Regions from separate parts of the Solibacillus sp. FSL H8-0538 genome, predicted to be linked through region 4. Evidence: a T-box and tRNA genes for the amino acid it is inferred to sense, from the RefSeq annotation. Region 4 holds a T-box; the other regions hold tRNA genes.
What was found. A T-box is a leader RNA that pairs with one kind of tRNA and senses whether it is charged. The one in region 4 lies ahead of alaS (alanine--tRNA ligase), so its partner is inferred to be a tRNA-Ala.
Positions count from the first base shown of each region.

Region 1: it encodes a tRNA-Ala, which carries the amino acid that the T-box ahead of alaS (alanine--tRNA ligase) is inferred to sense. The anticodon was not compared.
Region 2: it encodes a tRNA-Ala, which carries the amino acid that the T-box ahead of alaS (alanine--tRNA ligase) is inferred to sense. The anticodon was not compared.
Region 3: it encodes a tRNA-Ala, which carries the amino acid that the T-box ahead of alaS (alanine--tRNA ligase) is inferred to sense. The anticodon was not compared.

Region 1 covers NZ_JBBOPI010000001.1:313,522-315,685, forward strand. The annotation lists rRNA gene rrf (5S ribosomal RNA) at 2-117, shown strand; tRNA gene MHH87_RS01425 (tRNA-Val) at 131-206, shown strand; tRNA gene MHH87_RS01430 (tRNA-Thr) at 214-289, shown strand; tRNA gene MHH87_RS01435 (tRNA-Lys) at 296-371, shown strand; tRNA gene MHH87_RS01440 (tRNA-Leu) at 390-474, shown strand; tRNA gene MHH87_RS01445 (tRNA-Gly) at 518-592, shown strand; tRNA gene MHH87_RS01450 (tRNA-Leu) at 599-687, shown strand; tRNA gene MHH87_RS01455 (tRNA-Arg) at 713-789, shown strand; tRNA gene MHH87_RS01460 (tRNA-Pro) at 796-872, shown strand; tRNA gene MHH87_RS01465 (tRNA-Ala) at 883-958, shown strand; tRNA gene MHH87_RS01470 (tRNA-Ser) at 974-1,066, shown strand; tRNA gene MHH87_RS01475 (tRNA-Met) at 1,119-1,193, shown strand; tRNA gene MHH87_RS01480 (tRNA-Asp) at 1,197-1,272, shown strand; tRNA gene MHH87_RS01485 (tRNA-Phe) at 1,284-1,359, shown strand; tRNA gene MHH87_RS01490 (tRNA-Gly) at 1,365-1,438, shown strand; tRNA gene MHH87_RS01495 (tRNA-Ile) at 1,447-1,523, shown strand; tRNA gene MHH87_RS01500 (tRNA-Asn) at 1,539-1,613, shown strand; tRNA gene MHH87_RS01505 (tRNA-Glu) at 1,615-1,686, shown strand; gene MHH87_RS01510 (hypothetical protein) at 1,877-2,038, shown strand; gene MHH87_RS01515 (hypothetical protein) at 2,162-2,164, shown strand, end outside.
Region 2 covers NZ_JBBOPI010000001.1:2,836,585-2,838,748, forward strand. The annotation lists gene tnpA (IS200/IS605 family transposase) at 1-26, opposite strand, end outside; tRNA gene MHH87_RS13490 (tRNA-Glu) at 199-270, opposite strand; tRNA gene MHH87_RS13495 (tRNA-Ser) at 285-375, opposite strand; tRNA gene MHH87_RS13500 (tRNA-Asn) at 387-461, opposite strand; tRNA gene MHH87_RS13505 (tRNA-Ile) at 471-547, opposite strand; tRNA gene MHH87_RS13510 (tRNA-Gly) at 557-630, opposite strand; tRNA gene MHH87_RS13515 (tRNA-Phe) at 637-712, opposite strand; tRNA gene MHH87_RS13520 (tRNA-Asp) at 725-800, opposite strand; tRNA gene MHH87_RS13525 (tRNA-Met) at 805-879, opposite strand; tRNA gene MHH87_RS13530 (tRNA-Ser) at 946-1,038, opposite strand; tRNA gene MHH87_RS13535 (tRNA-Ile) at 1,054-1,130, opposite strand; tRNA gene MHH87_RS13540 (tRNA-Met) at 1,138-1,211, opposite strand; tRNA gene MHH87_RS13545 (tRNA-Ala) at 1,235-1,310, opposite strand; tRNA gene MHH87_RS13550 (tRNA-Pro) at 1,318-1,394, opposite strand; tRNA gene MHH87_RS13555 (tRNA-Arg) at 1,401-1,477, opposite strand; tRNA gene MHH87_RS13560 (tRNA-Leu) at 1,502-1,590, opposite strand; tRNA gene MHH87_RS13565 (tRNA-Gly) at 1,597-1,671, opposite strand; tRNA gene MHH87_RS13570 (tRNA-Leu) at 1,715-1,799, opposite strand; tRNA gene MHH87_RS13575 (tRNA-Lys) at 1,818-1,893, opposite strand; tRNA gene MHH87_RS13580 (tRNA-Thr) at 1,900-1,975, opposite strand; tRNA gene MHH87_RS13585 (tRNA-Val) at 1,984-2,059, opposite strand; rRNA gene rrf (5S ribosomal RNA) at 2,070-2,164, opposite strand, start outside.
Region 3 covers NZ_JBBOPI010000001.1:2,831,960-2,834,123, forward strand. The annotation lists gene MHH87_RS13370 (MerR family transcriptional regulator) at 1-2, opposite strand, end outside; tRNA gene MHH87_RS13375 (tRNA-Glu) at 96-167, opposite strand; tRNA gene MHH87_RS13380 (tRNA-Ser) at 177-267, opposite strand; tRNA gene MHH87_RS13385 (tRNA-Asn) at 279-354, opposite strand; tRNA gene MHH87_RS13390 (tRNA-Ile) at 364-440, opposite strand; tRNA gene MHH87_RS13395 (tRNA-Gly) at 447-520, opposite strand; tRNA gene MHH87_RS13400 (tRNA-Phe) at 524-599, opposite strand; tRNA gene MHH87_RS13405 (tRNA-Asp) at 612-687, opposite strand; tRNA gene MHH87_RS13410 (tRNA-Met) at 692-766, opposite strand; tRNA gene MHH87_RS13415 (tRNA-Ser) at 833-925, opposite strand; tRNA gene MHH87_RS13420 (tRNA-Ile) at 944-1,017, opposite strand; tRNA gene MHH87_RS13425 (tRNA-Met) at 1,025-1,098, opposite strand; tRNA gene MHH87_RS13430 (tRNA-Ala) at 1,122-1,197, opposite strand; tRNA gene MHH87_RS13435 (tRNA-Pro) at 1,205-1,281, opposite strand; tRNA gene MHH87_RS13440 (tRNA-Arg) at 1,288-1,364, opposite strand; tRNA gene MHH87_RS13445 (tRNA-Leu) at 1,389-1,477, opposite strand; tRNA gene MHH87_RS13450 (tRNA-Gly) at 1,484-1,558, opposite strand; tRNA gene MHH87_RS13455 (tRNA-Leu) at 1,602-1,686, opposite strand; tRNA gene MHH87_RS13460 (tRNA-Lys) at 1,705-1,780, opposite strand; tRNA gene MHH87_RS13465 (tRNA-Thr) at 1,787-1,862, opposite strand; tRNA gene MHH87_RS13470 (tRNA-Val) at 1,871-1,946, opposite strand; rRNA gene rrf (5S ribosomal RNA) at 1,957-2,072, opposite strand.
Region 4 covers NZ_JBBOPI010000001.1:2,440,716-2,442,879, forward strand. The annotation lists gene alaS (alanine--tRNA ligase) at 1-1,103, opposite strand, end outside; T-box leader at 1,246-1,456, opposite strand; gene MHH87_RS11660 (MFS transporter) at 1,518-2,164, opposite strand, start outside.

The sequences.
Region 1 (2,164 bases), 2.1 Mb from region 4:
GTGAAGTGATGATGGCAAAGAGGTCACACCCGTTCCCATACCGAACACGGAAGTTAAGCTCTTTAGCGCCGATGGTAGTTGGGGGCTTCCCCCTGTGAGAGTAGGACATCGCTTCGCTTATTTTTTATGTGGAGGATTAGCTCAGCTGGGAGAGCACCTGCCTTACAAGCAGGGGGTCGGCGGTTCGAGCCCGTCATCCTCCACCATCTAAATGCCGGTGTAGCTCAGTTGGTAGAGCAACTGACTTGTAATCAGTAGGTCGAGGGTTCGACTCCTTTCGCCGGCACCATTTAGAGAGCCATTAGCTCAGTTGGTAGAGCATCTGACTTTTAATCAGAGGGTCGAAGGTTCGAGTCCTTCATGGCTCACCATTTTCATATTTGTCTGCTGCGGGTGTGGCGGAACTGGCAGACGCACTAGACTTAGGATCTAGCGCCGCAAGGCGTGGGGGTTCGACTCCCTTCACCCGCACCATTTAATTTCATATATTGTCAGAATAAAAATTTCTTAAGCACATGCGGAAGTAGTTCAGTGGTAGAACACCACCTTGCCAAGGTGGGGGTCGCGAGTTCGAACCTCGTCTTCCGCTCCAACATGTGCCGGGGTGGCGGAACTGGCAGACGCACAGGACTTAAAATCCTGCGGTGAGTGATCACCGTGCCGGTTCGATTCCGGCCCTCGGCACCATTTTACTTTTCAACATTAAATTATAGCGCCCGTAGCTCAATTGGATAGAGCGTCTGACTACGGATCAGAAGGTTGTGGGTTCGACTCCTGCCGGGCGCGCCATATAGACGGAATGTAGCTCAGCTTGGTAGAGCACTTGGTTTGGGACCAAGGGGTCGTAGGTTCGAATCCTGTCATTCCGACCACTACATTATTGGGGCCTTAGCTCAGCTGGGAGAGCGCCTGCCTTGCACGCAGGAGGTCAGCGGTTCGATCCCGCTAGGCTCCACCATTTAAATATTGTCTCGGAGGTATACCCAAGTCCGGCTGAAGGGATTAGTCTTGAAAACTAACAGGCGGGTTAAACCGCGCGGGGGTTCGAATCCCTCTACCTCCTCCATTTTTTAATCAAGTTAAATGGTATATTTAAAACTTAAATTACATATTATTTTCGCGGGGTGGAGCAGTGGTAGCTCGTCGGGCTCATAACCCGAAGGTCGTCGGTTCAAATCCGGCCCCCGCAACCAAATGGTCCCGTGGTGTAGCGGTTAACATGCCTGCCTGTCACGCAGGAGATCGCCGGTTCGATCCCGGTCGGGACCGCCATTTTTAATTGTGGGTCAGTAGCTCAGTTGGTAGAGCATTAGATTGAAGCTCTAAGTGTCGGCGGTTCGATTCCGTCCTGACCCACCATATTTGCGGGTGTAGTTTAGTGGTAAAACCTCAGCCTTCCAAGCTGATGATGAGAGTTCGATTCTCTTCACCCGCTCCATTTTGAATGGGCCTATAGCTCAGCTGGTTAGAGCGCACGCCTGATAAGCGTGAGGTCGATGGTTCGAGTCCATTTAGGCCCACCATTCAATTATTATTATTCCGAAGTAGCTCAGTGGTAGAGCATCCGGCTGTTAACCGGACGGTCGTAGGTTCGAGTCCTACCTTCGGAGCCATGGCCCGTTGGTCAAGCGGTTAAGACACCGCCCTTTCACGGCGGTAACACGGGTTCGAATCCCGTACGGGTCATCTCAAACGTGTAGCACTTTGCTACACGTTTTTTATTTGTTAAGGAAATTATAAAATTGGTTCTATACTAAATGGTTCTATACTAAATGTTGGGGTATTACTACAATTTGAGGGTAAAAAAAGACACGTAACACCCAAATGTCTTATACTTTAGTTGCTGAACAAAAGATAAGATGGGGGTTACGTGTACATGCATTCTAACATAAGTTTACCAGGATTTGAAGACGCGATTATTTTAAAGACAGAGGTGCGTGGAGGGCAGTATCTGATTCATTTTGAAATGCCCATAACGACGCAGGTTTGTCCAAACTGTGGAGAAGATACACGCCGTGTGCGATTATCGTTGGACTAAGGTAAAGCATTTAAAAATGGCAGAGTAAAAGGTACCCTATAAGATAGACACTTTAAAAAAGGTCTATCTTATAGGGTCTTTCTGTTTATAACGAAGAAAAATGGAATGGTGGAGCGGATTAAAATG
Region 2 (2,164 bases), 400 kb from region 4:
GTATGTGCTAAACTTTTATTATCCATTTTGGGTACTCCTTTCGTACGAAGTCAGTTGACTAGACCTGACTTTATTGTACGACTGGAGTTTTTTTTTTGTCCATAGCTAAAAGCTTTTTGGAACCCCCGGCATAGCAGGGGGGTTTCAAAACATACAAAAAAAAGATTGAGATGATTTAATCATCTCAATCTTTTAGTATGACCCGTACGGGATTCGAACCCGTGTTACCGCCGTGAAAGGGCGGTGTCTTAACCGCTTGACCAACGGGCCTAAAAACATACTTATGGCGGAGAAGGAGGGATTCGAACCCTCGCACCGCGTTAGCGATCTACACCCTTAGCAGGGGCGCCTCTTGAGCCACTTGAGTACTTCCCCAAAATAAAAAATGGCTCCGAAGGTAGGACTCGAACCTACGACCGTCCGGTTAACAGCCGGATGCTCTACCACTGAGCTACTTCGGAACAATGACATGGTGGGCCTAAATGGACTCGAACCATCGACCTCACGCTTATCAGGCGTGCGCTCTAACCAGCTGAGCTATAGGCCCATTCAAAAATGGAGCGGGTGAAGAGAATCGAACTCTCATCATCAGCTTGGAAGGCTGAGGTTTTACCACTAAACTACACCCGCAAAAAATGGTGGGTCAGGACGGAATCGAACCGCCGACACTTAGAGCTTCAATCTAATGCTCTACCAACTGAGCTACTGACCCATAATTTAAAAATGGCGGTCCCGACCGGGATCGAACCGGCGATCTCCTGCGTGACAGGCAGGCATGTTAACCGCTACACCACGGGACCATTTTGGTTGCGGGGGCCGGATTTGAACCGACGACCTTCGGGTTATGAGCCCGACGAGCTACCACTGCTCCACCCCGCGACAATAATAATTAATTTAATAAAATGTAGATTGAGTTTTAAAGGCACCATTTAATTTGATTAAAAATGGAGGAGGTAGAGGGATTCGAACCCCCGCGCGGTTTAACCCGCCTGTTAGTTTTCAAGACTAATCCCTTCAGCCGGACTTGGGTATACCTCCATGGCTGTATTTAAATGGTGGACCTTACAGGACTCGAACCTGTGACCGGACGGTTATGAGCCGTCTGCTCTAACCAACTGAGCTAAAGGTCCTTTAAGATGGCGGCAGAGGGAGTCGAACCCACGACCTTTCGGGTATGAACCGAGTGCTCTAGCCAACTGAGCTACACCGCCAGGATCTTTATAATGGTTAAAAATGGTGGAGCCTAGCGGGATCGAACCGCTGACCTCCTGCGTGCAAGGCAGGCGCTCTCCCAGCTGAGCTAAGGCCCCAAAATAATGGTCGGAATGACAGGATTCGAACCTACGACCCCTTGGTCCCAAACCAAGTGCTCTACCAAGCTGAGCTACATTCCGTCTATATGGCGCGCCCGGCAGGAGTCGAACCCACAACCTTCTGATCCGTAGTCAGACGCTCTATCCAATTGAGCTACGGGCGCTATTATTTGTTATTAAAAAATAAATGGTGCCGAGGGCCGGAATCGAACCGGCACGGTGATCACTCACCGCAGGATTTTAAGTCCTGTGCGTCTGCCAGTTCCGCCACCCCGGCACATGTTGGAGCGGAAGACGAGGTTCGAACTCGCGACCCCCACCTTGGCAAGGTGGTGTTCTACCACTGAACTACTTCCGCATGTGCATAAGAATTTTTTATTCTGACAGTATATGAAATTAAATGGTGCGGGTGAAGGGAGTCGAACCCCCACGCCTTGCGGCGCTAGATCCTAAGTCTAGTGCGTCTGCCAGTTCCGCCACACCCGCAGCAGACAAATATGAAAATGGTGAGCCATGAAGGACTCGAACCTTCGACCCTCTGATTAAAAGTCAGATGCTCTACCAACTGAGCTAATGGCTCTCTAAATGGTGCCGGCGAAAGGAGTCGAACCCTCGACCTACTGATTACAAGTCAGTTGCTCTACCAACTGAGCTACACCGGCATTTAGAATGGTGGAGGATGACGGGCTCGAACCGCCGACCCCCTGCTTGTAAGGCAGGTGCTCTCCCAGCTGAGCTAATCCTCCTGGGTATAATGCCTAGCGACGTCCTACTCTTGCAGGGGGAAGCCCCCAACTACCATCGGCGCTAAAGAGCTTAACTTCCGTGTTCGGTATGGGAACGGGTGTGAC
Region 3 (2,164 bases), 390 kb from region 4:
ATCACCTCCCTATGAATACTATAAACAATGACGTAACGTCAAAGTCAAGCAAAAAAAAAAGATTGAGATGATTTAATCATCTCAATCTTTTAATATGACCCGTACGGGATTCGAACCCGTGTTACCGCCGTGAAAGGGCGGTGTCTTAACCGCTTGACCAACGGGCCAAAATTCTATGGCGGAGAAGGAGGGATTCGAACCCTCGCACCGCTTACGCGATCTACACCCTTAGCAGGGGCGCCCCTTGAGCCACTTGGGTACTTCCCCATAGAATAAATTGGCTCCGAAGGCAGGACTCGAACCTGCGACCTGCCGGTTAACAGCCGGATGCTCTACCAACTGAGCTACTTCGGAATAATGAAATGGTGGGCCTAAATGGACTCGAACCATCGACCTCACGCTTATCAGGCGTGCGCTCTAACCAACTGAGCTATAGGCCCTTAAAGTGGAGCGGGTGAAGAGAATCGAACTCTCATCATCAGCTTGGAAGGCTGAGGTTTTACCACTAAACTACACCCGCAAATGGTGGGTCAGGACGGAATCGAACCGCCGACACTTAGAGCTTCAATCTAATGCTCTACCAACTGAGCTACTGACCCACAATTTATAAATGGCGGTCCCGACCGGGATCGAACCGGCGATCTCCTGCGTGACAGGCAGGCATGTTAACCGCTACACCACGGGACCATTTTGGTTGCGGGGGCCGGATTTGAACCGACGACCTTCGGGTTATGAGCCCGACGAGCTACCACTGCTCCACCCCGCGACAATAAATATTAACTTAACATTATATAGTTTGAGTTTTAAAGAAATCATTTAATATAATTAAAGATGGAGGAGGTAGAGGGATTCGAACCCCCGCGCGGTTTAACCCGCCTGTTAGTTTTCAAGACTAATCCCTTCAGCCAGACTTGGGTATACCTCCAAAGTTATATATAAATGATGGACCTTACAGGACTCGAACCTGTGACCGGACGGTTATGAGCCGTCTGCTCTAACCAACTGAGCTAAAGGTCCTTTAAGATGGCGGCAGAGGGAGTCGAACCCACGACCTTTCGGGTATGAACCGAGTGCTCTAGCCAACTGAGCTACACCGCCAGGATCTTTATAATGGTTAAAAATGGTGGAGCCTAGCGGGATCGAACCGCTGACCTCCTGCGTGCAAGGCAGGCGCTCTCCCAGCTGAGCTAAGGCCCCAAAATAATGGTCGGAATGACAGGATTCGAACCTACGACCCCTTGGTCCCAAACCAAGTGCTCTACCAAGCTGAGCTACATTCCGTCTATATGGCGCGCCCGGCAGGAGTCGAACCCACAACCTTCTGATCCGTAGTCAGACGCTCTATCCAATTGAGCTACGGGCGCTATTATTTGTTATTAAAAAATAAATGGTGCCGAGGGCCGGAATCGAACCGGCACGGTGATCACTCACCGCAGGATTTTAAGTCCTGTGCGTCTGCCAGTTCCGCCACCCCGGCACATGTTGGAGCGGAAGACGAGGTTCGAACTCGCGACCCCCACCTTGGCAAGGTGGTGTTCTACCACTGAACTACTTCCGCATGTGCATAAGAATTTATTACTCTGACAGTATATGAAATTAAATGGTGCGGGTGAAGGGAGTCGAACCCCCACGCCTTGCGGCGCTAGATCCTAAGTCTAGTGCGTCTGCCAGTTCCGCCACACCCGCAGCAGACAAATATGAAAATGGTGAGCCATGAAGGACTCGAACCTTCGACCCTCTGATTAAAAGTCAGATGCTCTACCAACTGAGCTAATGGCTCTCTAAATGGTGCCGGCGAAAGGAGTCGAACCCTCGACCTACTGATTACAAGTCAGTTGCTCTACCAACTGAGCTACACCGGCATTTAGAATGGTGGAGGATGACGGGCTCGAACCGCCGACCCCCTGCTTGTAAGGCAGGTGCTCTCCCAGCTGAGCTAATCCTCCTGGGTATAATGCCTAGCGACGTCCTACTCTTGCAGGGGGAAGCCCCCAACTACCATCGGCGCTAAAGAGCTTAACTTCCGTGTTCGGTATGGGAACGGGTGTGACCTCTTTGCCATCATCACTAGACTTGCACATGAAGTGCTAATTTTGTCGTTACAACATGGATATCGTAAACTTTTACGAAGTTTGTTTATATGACTTCTGTGTTAGCAGAAGTT
Region 4 (2,164 bases):
ACTTCTTCATTTTTAATTACACGTTGAATGAAAGTTGTTTTCTCAGTCACTTCTGGGTAGAAGTCTTGCATAATCGCCCCAACAGTCGGGACTAATTCAAACATAAATGGTTTTTCGATACCGATTTGTTTTGCATAACGTACAGCACGACGGAGTAAACGACGTAAAACATAACCGCGCCCTTCATTTGACGGTAATGCGCCATCACCAATGGCAAATGCTACTGTCCGGATATGGTCAGCAATTACTTTAAATGGTGTGTTAATGTCTTCTTCTGAACCGAAAATTTCTTTTAAGTCGATTTCATTCGGACGTTTGTATTTACGGTTAGAGAATTCTTCTATTTTTCCAATGATCGGCATGAATAAATCTGTATCAAAATTTGTTGGTACATTTTGCACAACAGAAACGATACGCTCAAGACCCATCCCTGTATCAATATTTTGCTTTGGTAGTGGTGTATATGTGCCATCTGGGTTGTGATTGAATTGAGAAAATACTAAGTTCCAAACTTCCAGGTAACGTTCGTTTTCACCGCCTGGGTACATTTCTGGATCTGTTTCATCTGTACCGTATTCAACGCCGCGGTCATAGAAAATTTCTGAGTTTGGTCCAGATGGTCCTTCACCGATATCCCAGAAGTTACCCTCTAAGCGGATTAAACGTTCCTCAGGAATACCAATTTCTTGATACCAAACATCGTACGCTTCTTGATCTTCTGGGTGGATTGTAATTGTTAATAATTCCGGATCAAAGCCCATCCACTTTTTATCTGTAAGAAATTCCCACGCATAGTGAATTGCTTCTTTTTTGAAGTAATCACCGATTGAGAAGTTTCCTAGCATCTCGAAAAATGTATGGTGACGTGCTGTTTTACCAACGTTTTCTATATCGTTGGTACGAATAGATTTTTGTGCGTTTGTAATTCTTGGGTTGTCTGGAATAATACGACCATCAAAATAAGGTTTTAATGTTGCAACCCCTGAGTTAATCCAAAGTAAAGATGGATCATTTATTGGTACAAGTGGTGCTGACGGCTCATGATGATGCCCTTTTTCTGTAAAGAATTCTAAGTAAAGACGGCGAATATCTGCTGCTTTCATAGTGAAATTTCCTCCTAATATTATAATTACATAATTTTCTAAAACGACGATAGCATATCCGGAAAATTAGAAAGACACACCTTGCCTCCAAAAGAGGGTAAACCGATGTACTTTTTTAACAACAAAAAAAGCCCTCATCCCCAAAAGGGACGAAGACTGTTATCTCGCGGTACCACCCTAAATTATAAAAGCATAAAACTTTTACATCTCAAGCACTTGTAACGTAAGTGAACGGCAGGTATTAGCTGCACTCTGGAGTAGCTTTCCGAATCAAAATGAGGAGATTTTTTCAGCCGAGAAATCTCTTTCTAAAACACATCTATAAAACGTACTTTTTCCATCATCGTTTTCATTGTATTCTACTACACATTATAAATAAAAACATGGATGTGTGTCAATCGCTTAGACACATCATTAATATTTATATTGTTTACGTGTTAGTAAAATAATGAAAATAGCAGGAATTGAACAAACGATCATCCCTAAAAAAGCAAGTCCAGGTTTAATTTCATATAAAGCTCCGCCAATTAACGTTAAAACCGCCGCACTTAAACTCATCGCAAGTGCTGAGTATATACCTTGAGCATTTGGAATTTGTTCCTTGGGTAGCGCCTTAGAAATATAGCGAATAAAGGCAAAATGCGCAACTCCGAACGATAATGCATGTAGTGCTTGCGATAAAATAAATACCCAAACATTCGGAAACATAAAAATCAAAATCCATCGTAGCGTAGAACCAATCGCTGCTAGCATTAATAGAGAGGATGGTCGCCATCTCGCTAAAAATGTATCTGCTTTTAAGAAATAAAGTATTTCAAAAATAACTGCGACATTAATAATCATCCCAATGTAAAATGGATTCACTTGTAAGTCCTGCAAATAAATATAACCGTAATTATAATAAGCCGCATGCGCACCTTGTAATAAAATAACAATAATCAACACGACTGGAAAACCTTTAATTTTTAATAAGCCCTTCATTGAAAGAGCTTCTCTACGCACTGGTTCAACAGCTAGTACTGCCGGCCCTGGCATGAATTGCATGATTAACATTGCTATCA